Regions from separate parts of the Citrobacter europaeus genome, predicted to be linked through region 1. Evidence: predicted binding sites of a transcription regulator. Region 1 holds the regulator's gene; each other region holds the start of a gene.

Evidence for each region. Region 1 encodes LexA, which represses DNA repair genes until DNA is damaged. Its sites were predicted from a motif close to TNCTGTATGTACATACAGNA; they were not measured.
Region 2: mutH (DNA mismatch repair endonuclease MutH) is a predicted target of LexA. The motif match lies at 2,265-2,284, and genes of this name have one in related genera.
Region 3: sbmC (DNA gyrase inhibitor SbmC) is a predicted target of LexA. The motif match lies at 2,461-2,480, and genes of this name have one in related genera.

What each region holds. Positions count from the first base shown of each region.
Region 1 covers NZ_CP148084.1:4,735,711-4,739,972, reverse strand. The annotation lists gene plsB (glycerol-3-phosphate 1-O-acyltransferase PlsB) at 1-1,455, opposite strand, end outside; gene WHR59_RS22200 (diacylglycerol kinase) at 1,627-1,995, shown strand; gene lexA (transcriptional repressor LexA) at 2,105-2,713, shown strand; gene dinF (MATE family efflux transporter DinF) at 2,846-4,165, shown strand.
Region 2 covers NZ_CP148084.1:932,814-937,075, reverse strand. The annotation lists gene ptsP (phosphoenolpyruvate--protein phosphotransferase) at 1-1,286, opposite strand, end outside; gene rppH (RNA pyrophosphohydrolase) at 1,299-1,829, opposite strand; gene mutH (DNA mismatch repair endonuclease MutH) at 2,514-3,209, shown strand; gene WHR59_RS04425 (TerC family protein) at 3,285-3,998, shown strand; gene ygdR (lipoprotein YgdR) at 4,143-4,262, shown strand, end outside.
Region 3 covers NZ_CP148084.1:1,928,578-1,932,839, reverse strand. The annotation lists gene WHR59_RS08780 (L-threonine kinase) at 1-219, shown strand, start outside; gene WHR59_RS08775 (DUF496 family protein) at 260-595, opposite strand; gene WHR59_RS08770 (FUSC family protein) at 833-1,891, opposite strand; gene sbmC (DNA gyrase inhibitor SbmC) at 1,977-2,444, opposite strand; gene dacD (serine-type D-Ala-D-Ala carboxypeptidase DacD) at 2,567-3,739, opposite strand; gene phsC (thiosulfate reductase cytochrome B subunit) at 3,879-4,262, opposite strand, start outside.

The sequences.
Region 1 (4,262 bases):
CTCCGGCACGTGCTGGTTAAGGTAAGTCATCAACGGCATTGGTTCACCAAAGTTGACATAGCCCTGACCCAGATTACGCAGCTTGCTTAAGCCACGCAGCATTTGCGGCAGACTCTCTTTTTCTTTCGTCGCGCCACGCAGCTCTTTGGCGTAGGTGCCTACTTCCATTACGTGCTCATAGCCGATGTAGATCGGTACGAGGGTAATCGGACGCGTTCCGCCACGCAGCATCGCCTGAATAGTCATCGACAGCGTGCCGGTTTTCGGGTCGAGCAAACGACCGGTACGTGAACGGCCACCTTCGACAAAATACTCAACCGAGTAGCCGCGGCTGAACAGTTCGCCCAGGTATTCGCGGAAAACGGTGGAATAGAGCTTGTTACCCTTGAAGGTACGACGAATAAAGAATGCGCCCAGACGGCGGAAAATCGGACCCGCTGGCCAGAAGTTCAGGTTGATACCGGCAGCGATGTGCGGCGGAACCAGACCCTGGTGGTACAGAACGTACGACAGCAGCATATAGTCCATATGGCTGCGGTGGCACGGGACATACACGATTTCGTGCCCATCGTGCGCCAGTTGACGGACACGCTCCGCATTGTGAACGTTAATCCCCTGATACAGCCGGTTCCAGGTAAAGCCCAGAATACGGTCGGTCAGACGGATCATCTCGTAGGAGAAGTTGGCGGCAATCTCTTCCATCAGCGCAATGGCGTTTTGCTGCGCTTTTTCGTGGGAGATTTTTTTACTGCGCGCTTCGTCTTCTACCGCGCGAGCGATAGCTTTTGAGGCCAGCAGCTTATTAAACAGGTCCTGGCGGGCAGGGAGGCGCGGGCCAACTGCGGCCAGACGCTGACGAGCAAAGTGCATGCGCGCCACGCGAGCCAGCTTCTGAGCAATGATCTTATCCGTACCGTGTTCATCCGCCATGCGACGCAAGGAGACTGACGGGGAGAAGCGGACAAAACTGTCGCGTCCCAGCCAGGACACAGCAAAGAATTTCTGTACACCGTTCAGCATGCGCAGCGGCGGATTGACTTCGCCTTTTTCACGCCCTGGCGCACGGCCAAACATCACCGAAACCGGCACCATCTGCACATCCAGGTCTGGATTGCTGCGATGCAGATCGAGATAGTTATGGAACAGCTTGATGGACTCTTCTTTCGGCGTGTAATAGGTGAACACACGCGGGCCGCCGTGAATAAACACGTAGCGCGGCAGCAGAGTTCCGTCTATCTCCAGCGGTTCCAGGGGATCGGGGAGATCGTGCACCAGACATTGGGCACGCAGCGTCAGCAAGTCTGCTTTTGAATTGTACGGTAAGACGTACATAATGGGACGAGAAGTATCGAGTCCCAATTCCGGGGCAGGTTCTGCCGGAATAGACTTGCTTTTTACCAGGACGCTTAATGGTAAATTCAGTAATTTGTAGTAAATTCGTGGCCAGCCGGACATAAACGATGTAAAGCCTCTGGTTAATAATGCAAATGCGCTGCAAGGATATCAGAAAGTTTAGTTAATTTCTGTGGTATCCCGTCATACTTCGCGCTGCTTTGCCACACCCTGAAACAAACGGGGTAACGTTACAATGACATTGACGCTAATAATGTAAAAAGGTTCTTTTTGATGGCCAATAATACCACTGGATTCACCCGAATTATCAAAGCTGCAGGCTATTCCTGGAAAGGTTTTCGCGCCGCATGGATCAATGAGGCGGCATTCCGTCAGGAAAGCGTTGCCGTCCTGTTGGGCGTAGCCATCGCCTGCTGGCTGGACGTCGATGCCATTACCCGCGTGCTGTTGATTGGTTCCGTGATGCTGGTGATGATCGTTGAAATCCTCAACAGTGCGATTGAGGCGGTGGTTGACCGTATTGGCTCTGAGTATCACGAACTTTCCGGTCGGGCAAAAGATATGGGGTCGGCGGCGGTATTGCTGTCTATTTTTGTCGCTCTGATCACCTGGGGCATCCTGTTGTGGTCGCATTTGCGATAAAGATTCCACAACTGCATAAATCTCCTGTTTTTTGTGCAGTTTGCGGTTCCAAAATCACCTTTAGCTGTATATACTCACAGCATAACTGTATATACACCCAGGGGGCGGAATGAAAGCGTTAACGGCCAGGCAGCAAGAGGTGTTTGATCTCATTAGGGATCACATCAGCCAGACAGGTATGCCACCGACGCGTGCGGAGATCGCGCAGCGTTTGGGGTTCCGTTCCCCAAACGCTGCTGAAGAACATCTGAAAGCGCTGGCGCGTAAAGGGGTGCTGGAAATTGTATCCGGTGCATCGCGCGGTATTCGACTGCTGCAGGAAGAAGAAGAAGGGTTACCGCTTGTTGGGCGTGTGGCTGCAGGTGAGCCACTGCTGGCGCAGCAGCACATCGAAGGCCACTACCAGGTCGATCCTTCACTGTTCAAACCGAACGCCGATTTTCTGCTGCGCGTTAGTGGTATGTCGATGAAAGATATCGGTATTATGGACGGTGATTTACTCGCTGTGCATAAAACACAGGACGTGCGTAACGGTCAGGTCGTTGTTGCCCGTATCGATGACGAAGTCACCGTTAAGCGCCTGAAAAAACAGGGCAACAAGGTTGAACTCTTGCCAGAAAACAGCGAATTTAAACCCATCGTTGTCGACCTGCGTGAGCAAAACTTCACTATCGAAGGACTGGCGGTAGGCGTTATTCGTAACGGTGAATGGCTGTAATTTTCTGTTAATGCCCTGTAGGCCGGATAAGACGTTTATGTCGCCATCCGGCAACGTGCCCGATGGCGCTGCGCTTGTTGGGCATGGACAACATTTTTTTCAGTACCTCTAACTTCTTCCAGGCTCTCCTGTATGCCTTTCTTTACCTCTTCTGATAAAGCACTCTGGCACCTCGCCTTACCGATGATCTTTTCCAATATCACCGTTCCCCTGCTGGGACTGGTGGATACCGCTGTGATTGGTCATCTGGATAGCCCAGTCTATCTTGGCGGCGTTGCGGTTGGCGCCACGGCGACCAGTTTTCTCTTTATGTTGCTGCTTTTCCTGCGCATGAGTACCACAGGTCTTACCGCGCAGGCATTTGGCGCGAAAAATCCGCAGGCGCTGGCGCGCGCGCTGGTGCAGCCGCTAATGCTGGCGCTGGGAGCGGGGCTGCTTATCGCACTGTTTCGTACACCGATTATCGATCTGGCTCTGCATATTGTCGGGGGAAGTGAAGCGGTACTGGAGCAGGCCCGACGTTTCCTGGAAATCCGTTGGTTAAGCGCACCCGCGTCTCTGGCGAATCTGGTGCTGCTCGGCTGGCTGCTTGGCGTTCAGTATGCGCGTGCGCCGGTTATCCTGTTGATCGTCGGTAATATTCTCAACATCGTACTCGATTTATGGCTGGTGATGGGCCTGCATATGAACGTGCAGGGAGCGGCGCTGGCGACGGTGATTGCCGAATATGCCACCCTGCTGATTGGCCTGATGATGGTACGTAAAGTCCTGCATATGCGTGGCATTTCACTGGCAATGCTGAAGCAGGCGTGGCGTGGCAACTTCCGTCGTTTGTTGGCGCTCAACCGCGACATCATGCTGCGCTCGCTGCTGCTACAACTCTGTTTTGGCGCTATCACGGTGCTGGGTGCGCGTCTGGGAGGCGATATCATTGCGGTTAATGCCGTTCTGATGACCTTGCTGACTTTTACCGCCTACGCGCTGGACGGATTTGCCTATGCCGTGGAAGCGCATTCGGGTCAGGCCTATGGGGCGCGAGATGGTAGCCAGTTGCTGGATGTCTGGCGGGCGGCCTGTCGACAGTCCGGTATTGTGGCTATTTTGTTTTCGCTGGTTTATGCCCTGTTTGGCGAGCAGATTGTGGCGCTGCTGACCTCGCTGCCGCAGATCCAACTGCTGGCCGATCGCTATCTCTTCTGGCAGGTGGTTTTGCCGCTGGTGGGGGTGTGGTGTTATCTGCTCGACGGGATGTTTATTGGCGCGACGCGGGCTGCAGAAATGCGTAACAGTATGGCCGTTGCCGCAGCGGGATTCGCATTAACGCTGCTCGCTTTACCGTGGCTTGGAAATCATGGTTTGTGGCTGGCATTAAGCGTTTTCCTCACGTTGCGTGGGCTTTCACTGGCCATTATCTGGCGACGCCACTGGCGTAATGGAACCTGGTTCGCCTGAGCAGGATGGTTAAAAATTCCGAATAGTAAATAAAACCCAGAATCCCTGACTACACTTATTCTCACGTCCAGCAAAAACAGCATGTGTCTGGACATGG
Region 2 (4,262 bases), 1.3 Mb from region 1:
AACTGCGCGGGCTGGTTGACGTCGTCTTCCGCCAGGCGGCTCAGCTCAATTTCTTCACTGATAAGACGCTGGTATTCCTGGATCAACACCGGTTCCGGATCAACCAGCAGTTCACCGCGATAACCGTCCACCACCAACGTACGGCGATGCAGCACCGAAGGCTGGATATCGGCCCCCATGACGGTAGGGATACCCAGCGCACGAACCATAATTGCCGCATGGGAGTTGGCTGCGCCGTCCCGGACAACCACGCCGACTAGCCGGTCCTGAGGAAGTTCCGCCAGCGTGGTCGCGGAAAGCTCATCCGCCACCAGCACAAAACGTTCCGGCCAGGCATTCGGCCCCTGAACAGAGTCGTCAAGATGGAACAGCAGACGCTGGCCCAGCGCACGTAAATCTCCGGCCCGCTCTTTGAGGTAGTTATCGCTCAGGGCGGCAAACTGTTCGGCAAACTTTTCGATGATCGTTTTAACGGCCCACTCGGCCACCGAACCATTATCCACTTCCGCAAATAGCTCACGGCGCAGGCGGGTATCAGAAAGCAGGTGTGAGTAGAGATCAAAGATCGCCGCCGTTTCTTTCTGCGCCCCGGCGGTAAAGCGTTTGCTGTAGCGGCGAAATTCGTTCGCCGCCTCTTCCAGCGCACCGGTCAGTCGCTCGCGCTCAAGCACCGGATCCAGCGTTGAAGCCTGATAGACCTGTTCCATCAGAGGCAGCGTCGCGTCCTGCCAGCCTTCGGCTATTGCCACACCGGGAGCGGCAGGCAATGCACGGATACGCGTTTGCCGGTATTGGCCAAATAGCGCGTTTAGCTGCGACTGCGAAAGAATAGCCGCCATTTGCGTGGCGAGCGTGACGAGGAAAGACTCTTCACTTTCATCGTACTGGCGCAATTCGCGCTGCTGTACCACCAGCACACCTAAAAGCTGGCGGCGCTGAATGATCGGCACGCCTAAGAACGCACGAAAGCGCTCTTCTTTTACCGAAGGAATGTATTTAAAGCTGGGATGTTTTTGCGCATCGGCGAGGTTGATAGGTTCCGCCAGCCTGCCAACCAGGCCAACGATACCTTCATCAAACGCGAGTGCGACAGTGCGACCACGCGGTTTTTTCAGTCCCCGGGTCGCCATGAGGTAATAACAACGTCGATCGTGATCGGCCAGATAAACCGAACAGACCTCTGTATCCATCGCAAGACAGATGTCGGTAACCAGAATATTCAGCGCCTCATTCAGACGCGGAGCACTGGCCACCTTTTCGACTATTTCGCGCAGGCGGGTGAGCATAATTTGCGTAGCTTAACCTCTTTTACGTCTGTACGCAGGTGCGCTTTGCGGCTTAGGAGTACTCTCCTGAAGCGCCATGACAACACTTGCGAATTCTTTCATCACCCTGCGATAGACATCGCGTTTAAATGACACCACCTGTCGAACCGGATACCAGTAACTCACCCAGCGCCAGCCGTCGAACTCAGGTGTACTGCTGGTTTGCATATTGATTTCAGCATCGCTGCTGACCAATTGCAGAAGAAACCATTTTTGTTTCTGGCCGATACAAACCGGCTTCGTGTCCCAACGCACCAAACGTTTCGGTAACTTGTAACGCAACCAGTTACGAGTAGAAGCAAGGATCCGTACATCTTTACGACTAAGACCCACTTCTTCAAAGAGTTCCCGGTACATCGCCTGCTCTGCTGTCTCTCCTGCATTTATCCCACCTTGCGGGAATTGCCAGGAGTGCTGACCAAATCGCCGGGCCCACATGACCTGCCCCTGGCGGTTACAAATTACTATCCCTACATTCGGGCGGTAGCCATCGTCATCAATCACCGGACTACCTCAACATAAACCTTATATACAAACGATTGTTTCACACTCCTGAGGGGCGGTAAACCACTCTGTTAAGGGTGCGATATTCTAATAACAATTGAATAACTCACAGCTAAGGGCCGAGTTATAAACAGAATAAGGGCAAGCAAGGCGATTTTATTCACCTTTTCTGTGGATATAGTTGTGAAGAAGTACGGAATTACTATGGGAAAACCCAGAACAGTCCGAATAAGACATTCGTCACATATTAAAAATAGTCTTATGGATTCATAAAGTTAAAACCGATCAGTGCAAATAAACACTTAGAAATGTGACGTGTATCACGCACACGATCTTCAGGCTGATGAAAGATCGACCAGCGTTGGTTTTATCCACAGATTATGCCAATAAGTTAGGCACAATTTGTGTGAAAATTCGATTTTCGTCGCACGTCAAGGCTGTAAATTGAAACAGTAGTGGGGCTTTTTCACAGTTATCCCATCTTTCTGTGGATAACATGGTGTAAGATCCTGTTCATTGTCAGTGACCAGAATTGGAAAACCTACTTCGCTGTTGCGCAACTCTGCACACGTGAATCTAAAAACCAATATAAATCATAGAATTGAATAAAGCATGTGGAAAAAGATAAACTCTGTCCACACGGTATAAAATCATTGCTCATTTTTTCACCTAAGGGTTAACCCGATGCCTGAACTCCGTCCGTTGCTTTCTCCCCCTGAATCTGAAGCCCAGTTGCTGAGCCAGGCGCGGCTACTTTCGGGCTACGCGTTAGGAGAATTAGCGGCAATGGCGGGAATCGTGGCGCCTAAGGATCTCAAGCGCGATAAAGGCTGGATTGGCGTGCTACTGGAAATCTGGCTCGGTGCCAGCGCGGGCAGTAAACCAGAGCAGGATTTTGCGGCACTGGGCGTGGAGCTGAAAACGATCCCTGTGGACAGTCTTGGCAGACCGCTGGAAACCACCTTTGTGTGTGTGGCGCCGTTAACCGGTAATACTGGCGTCACCTGGGAAACCAGCCATGTGCGGCACAAACTTAAACGCGTTCTGTGGATCCCGGTGGAAGGCGAACGCAGCATCCCGCTGGCTGAGCGTCGCGTCGGCTCTCCCCTGCTGTGGAGCCCGAATGAAGAAGAAGACCAGCAGTTGCGTCTGGACTGGGAAGAGTTGATGGACATGATAGTGTTAGGCCATGTCGAACGCATCACCGCTCGCCATGGGGAAGTACTGCAGCTGCGTCCTAAAGCAGCCAACGCCCGAGCGCTAACCGAGGCCATTGGCGCTCATGGCGAACCCATCCTCACCCTACCACGCGGCTTTTACTTGAAAAAGAACTTCACCCGCGCATTGCTTGAGCGACATTTCTTGTTCCAGGCGCAATAGGCACCGTCCGGCCTTTCACCCGCCGCGTTACGGGCCTATAATTACCGCTTCTTTTTTTTGGCAGGACTTTGTTCGATGTTATTTGCATGGATAACCGATCCTAACGCCTGGCTTGCGCTCGGTACGCTGACGCTGCTGGAGATCGTTCTTGGGATCGACAATATTATTTTCCTCTCTCTGGTTGTAGCCAAACTCCCGACAGCGCAACGTAATCATGCCCGACGCATTGGGCTTGCAGCGGCGATGATCATGCGTCTGGCACTGCTGGCTTCTATCGCCTGGGTAACGCGGCTGACAAACCCGCTATTCGAACTGTTTGGCGAGGCGATATCAGCGCGCGACCTGATCCTTCTGCTGGGGGGATTGTTCCTTATCTGGAAAGCCAGTAAGGAGATCCACGAATCCATTGAAGGCGAGGAAGAGGGACTGAAAACCCGCGTATCTTCTTTCCTGGGCGCGATTGTGCAGATCATGTTGTTAGACATTATCTTCAGTCTGGATTCCGTGATTACTGCGGTTGGCTTGTCCGATCATCTGTTTATTATGATGGCGGCGGTGGTGATTGCCGTAGGCGTGATGATGTTTGCCGCGCGCCCAATTGGCGAGTTTGTCGATCGCCATCCTTCGGTAAAAATGCTGGCGCTCTCGTTCCTGATTTTGGTCGGTTTTACGCTAATTCTGGAAAGTTTCGACGTCCACGTTCCGAAAGGATATATCTATTTCGCCATGTTCTTCTCTATCGCAGTAGAGACCCTGAACCTGTGGCGTAATAAAAAAAATCCGCTCTGAGGAAACCCATCGCTCCCTGCAAGGGGAGCGAATGCCGGCCACACCTACCCCTTCTCACAGTTTAAGATTTTACTGCTTTCACCATGCACAACTTCGCGTTATTACTAAACTATTGTCAGACGCAGGCCATGTGAGGATAAGCAGATGAAAAAATGGGCAGTTTTGATTTCCGCCGTAGGACTGGCTTTTGCCGTTTCCGGATGCAGCAGCGATTATGTAATGGCAACAAAAGATGGTCGAATGATCCTGACCGATGGAAAACCA
Region 3 (4,262 bases), 2.3 Mb from region 1:
CCAAAACCGGATTTTGATTCACTGTTAGCGCTGGTAGAAGAATGTGATTTATACGGCGTCAACGTCGCGCACAGCGGCAGCGTAGTCGGGCTGATGCTGGACAGAAAGCGACATGATGTGGATTACATTAAATGGATGCTGGCGCAGAAAAAACTAACGGCCCACTGGCCGGAACAGCATTTGTTGCGGATGGTTACTGGCGGGGTCGAACTGCAATAAGGGTCGCCGCAATGCAGCGACCCGAACAAAGATATAATCGTTACTCGGCTTTCGCTTCGGCGTTTTTCACTTCGCCCATCGCTTTCAGCTTCTTAGAGATATCGCGGCGTTCTTTAGAGATCTCGGCATTTTTGATGATGTAATCATCAACACGATCTTCATAATCGCTTTTCATGCTGGCAATAATGCCCTGAATCGCTTCCACGCTCATTCCAGGCTTGATGTAGTCGCTCAGGTTATCTAACAGCAGAACGCGTTTCTGGTTGTCACGGATCTTTTTCTCAACGTCCTGGATTTCACGTTGCAGTTTGTTTTTACGACGGAACAGACGAACAAATTCCAGCACGTCCTGGAAAGAAGGCTTGGTAGTTTCCATTTTTACACCCCTGATAATGTGAGATTCGGATTCGTTAAAACAACGGCTAAAGTGGGTCAACATTACTTTCATGCCCGCCATACTTCAAGTTGCATCTGCATCGACAATGCATGGTTGAAACCTGAATTATTGAGGGTAAGCCATTGCAGTTACCAATGGTTTTAGCCTTTTTCAGTATCATACCTCTATTCTTTGCTGAATCGAAGCAGCAGCAGAATCAATCCCCTCATCTGCTCTTTATTTGCGCAGCGCGCGACAGATTAAATGTGAGAGTAACTCCAACTGCCGCGCCATTTCCATGTTCAACCAAACGTAGCCGTGAATGGGCGTTTCAGCGACATTATCGCCTTTCTGTTCAGCAATGAGCTGGCGTAGTTCCGCCACGGTGTCATTGAGCTTTTCCGTATTGGCTAGCACCGGCTGCGGATTCCCTTCGTACAAAGCGTGGGTTATCGTCAGTAGCGCCTGCTGCGTCATGAGCTGATTTTCACGCAAAGTTTGCGCATTCAGCATGACAAAGTGGCTGGTGCGGCTGGCCCAAAGCGCATTGATTTGCAGCTCAAGCATGCAGACCAGATTGCGATTAACCGTCTGAATAGCTTCAAAGATCGATTTTTGAATGTGGGTTTCTTTGCTGGCAGGAACGATGAGCCCACGCATTTTGACAACGTCGCTTAAGAGCTGTTGTAAATGCTTCTCCAGCCGCGGTTGCTCAAGCAGATTAGGGGATAGCGCGGCCTGATAAACCCGATTGTACCCCGTTACGCAATGCGCCAGTTGGATACGCCAGTGTATAAATGCCCGCTGCGGCCAGATGCCGGTAAACAGCATCGCCAGTAACGACCCCAGAATAACATCGCCACCGCGCCATAACGCGGTATTCATATCTCCGGCAGGCGCCCCCACGACCACGGCAAGCGTGATGCCAATCAACAGCGCCTGATAGGGCCTTTTACCCAACGCCAGCCAGCCGCAGAGAAACATCGCCACCGCGCACCATATCAGCATTAGCGGAAGCGAAAAGAGTTCCAGGCGCAGGGCAATCAACCCAAGCACAGAGCCCAGGATAGTTCCGCCTATACGCTCAAACGCTCTGGGAACAACGTTACCCCAAAAAGAAATTGGCCCCATAATCACCACCAGCGTGATCAGAGGCCATGTACCTTCAGGAATGTTAAACAGACGTACCAACAGAAAAGTAAGAAGAAACGCCAGCGCAATGCGAATACCATGCACCACGCGATAATGACGATACAAACGAATTTCAAAAGGACTTAGTGACTTATCTGCACGCACTCATGCACTCCGTCAGGGAATAGCAAAGAAGCGAATTGTACCTGTTTTACGGTGAAAACATCATCCTGATTTACACCTTAAGCAGTTACTTCGGTTGCACCGGCACATACATTTCAATGTCCCAGTAGCCGTCCTCCATGCCATTGTTCATATAAACTTCAAAGCAGGGTTTAGCGGCTATCGTATAAGTCGTATCCTGCATCAGGCGCTCAAAAAACTGATACCACGGCGTCGCAAAATCATGATTTTCAACGCGCGCTACGGCTACAGCATAGTCGCCCCCCGCCAGCTCGGTGAGGATCACCCCTTCGCTGTTTTCCGGTATTTCAAAACCTTCAGGCACAGAAACCACGGTATCACAGCGCAGTTTTTCTGCTGGAACCACGTCAGGATTGTCGTAATAAACAGCTATCCATTCCAATGGCACAACCTGTTTACCGTCGACCCACTTCATTAACTGCTCAAAACCCTGTTTAACCGTTTGTTCCCATGGTCCAACCATATGGAAACCGGCAATCATGCGTTTATCAACCTGCTTTATCTCGTACTCCATACAACCTCCACTGTTACACTGTATTTATATACAGTGTAATTTTTAGCTATGTCGGCCACAAGGAAACAGTGATTATTATGTGAGCAGATTCGCACTCTTGCCAGCCTGGCGTATCGGGAAAACTACGCTTTGTGGTGGAAATAATCGCTCAGACGCGAAAAGACACCGCCTTCGCCAACGGACTCCAGCGTAACCAGAGGCCAATGCGCCACCAGCTTATCGCGATCGTAGAGTTCAATTTCCCCCACACGTTGATGCGCGGCAATTGGCGCAACCAGTTCTTTCTTATCAAGGACATATTTTGCTTTGATGTTAGGGACTTCCGCCTTAGGCAGGGCCATCCAGAAATCCTGCTCGGTACCGAGGCTGATTTTTTCTTTATCGCCATACCAGATCCGTTCAGTACCAACCTGCTTACCGCTACGCAAAACCTGCACCGTATCAAAGTTGTGTTGCCCCCACTGCAGCAGTTTACGTGCCTGGTCTTCGCGCCCTTTCGCACTCTCCGCGCCCATCACAACCGCAATCAGGCGGCGCTGCCCGTCAACGGCGGAAGCAATCAGGTTAAACCCGGCGCCGGATGTGTGCCCTGTCTTCAGGCCATCAACGTTCATGGTTTTATCCCATAACAAGCCGTTACGGTTTTGCTGCGTGATGCCGTTCCAGGTCAGGCTTTTCTCACTGTACATATGGTAGAAATCCGGCTCCCCGTGGATGATAGCGCGGGACAGCACGGCCAGGTCGTACGCCGAGCTATGCTGACCCGGCGCATCCAGGCCATGTACCGTTTCAAAATGGGTATCCTGTAGGTTCAGCTTTTGCGCATAGTTATTCATCATCGCGACAAACTGCGGTTGTCCCCCGGCGATATAATCCGCCAGCGCCACACAAGCGTCATTTCCTGAATCAACGATTAATCCACGGCTGAGGTCGCGTACCGAAACGCGATCCCCTTCTTTCAGGAACATCAGGGATGAACCGACAAATACCGGGTTATCTTTCGCCCACGCATCGCGCCCGACGGTGACAATATCTGTCGGACTAATACGGTTGCTGTCGATTGCGCGATCGACAACATAGCCGGTCATCAGCTTAGTCAGGCTGGCGGGATTGCGCTGCTGGTGTTCATTACCGGCTGTCAGAATTTGGCCCGTGGTGTAATCCATTAATACCCACGCCCCGGCAGCGATCGCCGGAGGTTGTGGGGCGAAGCTTACGGCATCATTCGCCCAGGCGGACGTAAAACTCATCGTGAATAGTGAAGCGGCAATAAACAAACGGCGTTTCAACAGCATGTCCTCAGAAAAGGGAGAAATAGCCGTTCTTTTTACGGAAGTTCTGTCGAACAAACATGGATAAATTGCAAGAAAATGTGACATAAGGCACATTTTCTTGCTGTCAGGAAAGATTTTCAGAGACAAGCCTCGTCCGGAACTACCCTTTACGCGGCGCAGTCTCTGCGTGATGGCTGCGATGGCGGTGATAGCCATCGATCATACTGCGGAAAATTTGCCCCGGCGTGTCGCCCAGCGTGCACAGGTAAATATGTGCGCAGATAAACAGTAAGCCCACAACCGCTAACGCCATATGCAGCACCAGCATCACCGGCCCCGCCCCAATCACCTGCGGGTAAAGACATAGCAACCCCGTGATGATCAGCGACGGAACCAGCGCGTACATGATGGCAAGATAGGCCAGCTGTTGCAGCGGATTGAATTTGTCCTCTGCCGTTGCGGCAAACGGGTGCGGTTCGCCTTTCATGATGCCATACAGATAGAAGCGCGTTTGCAGCAGGCAGCGTGATATCAACCCGTTCAA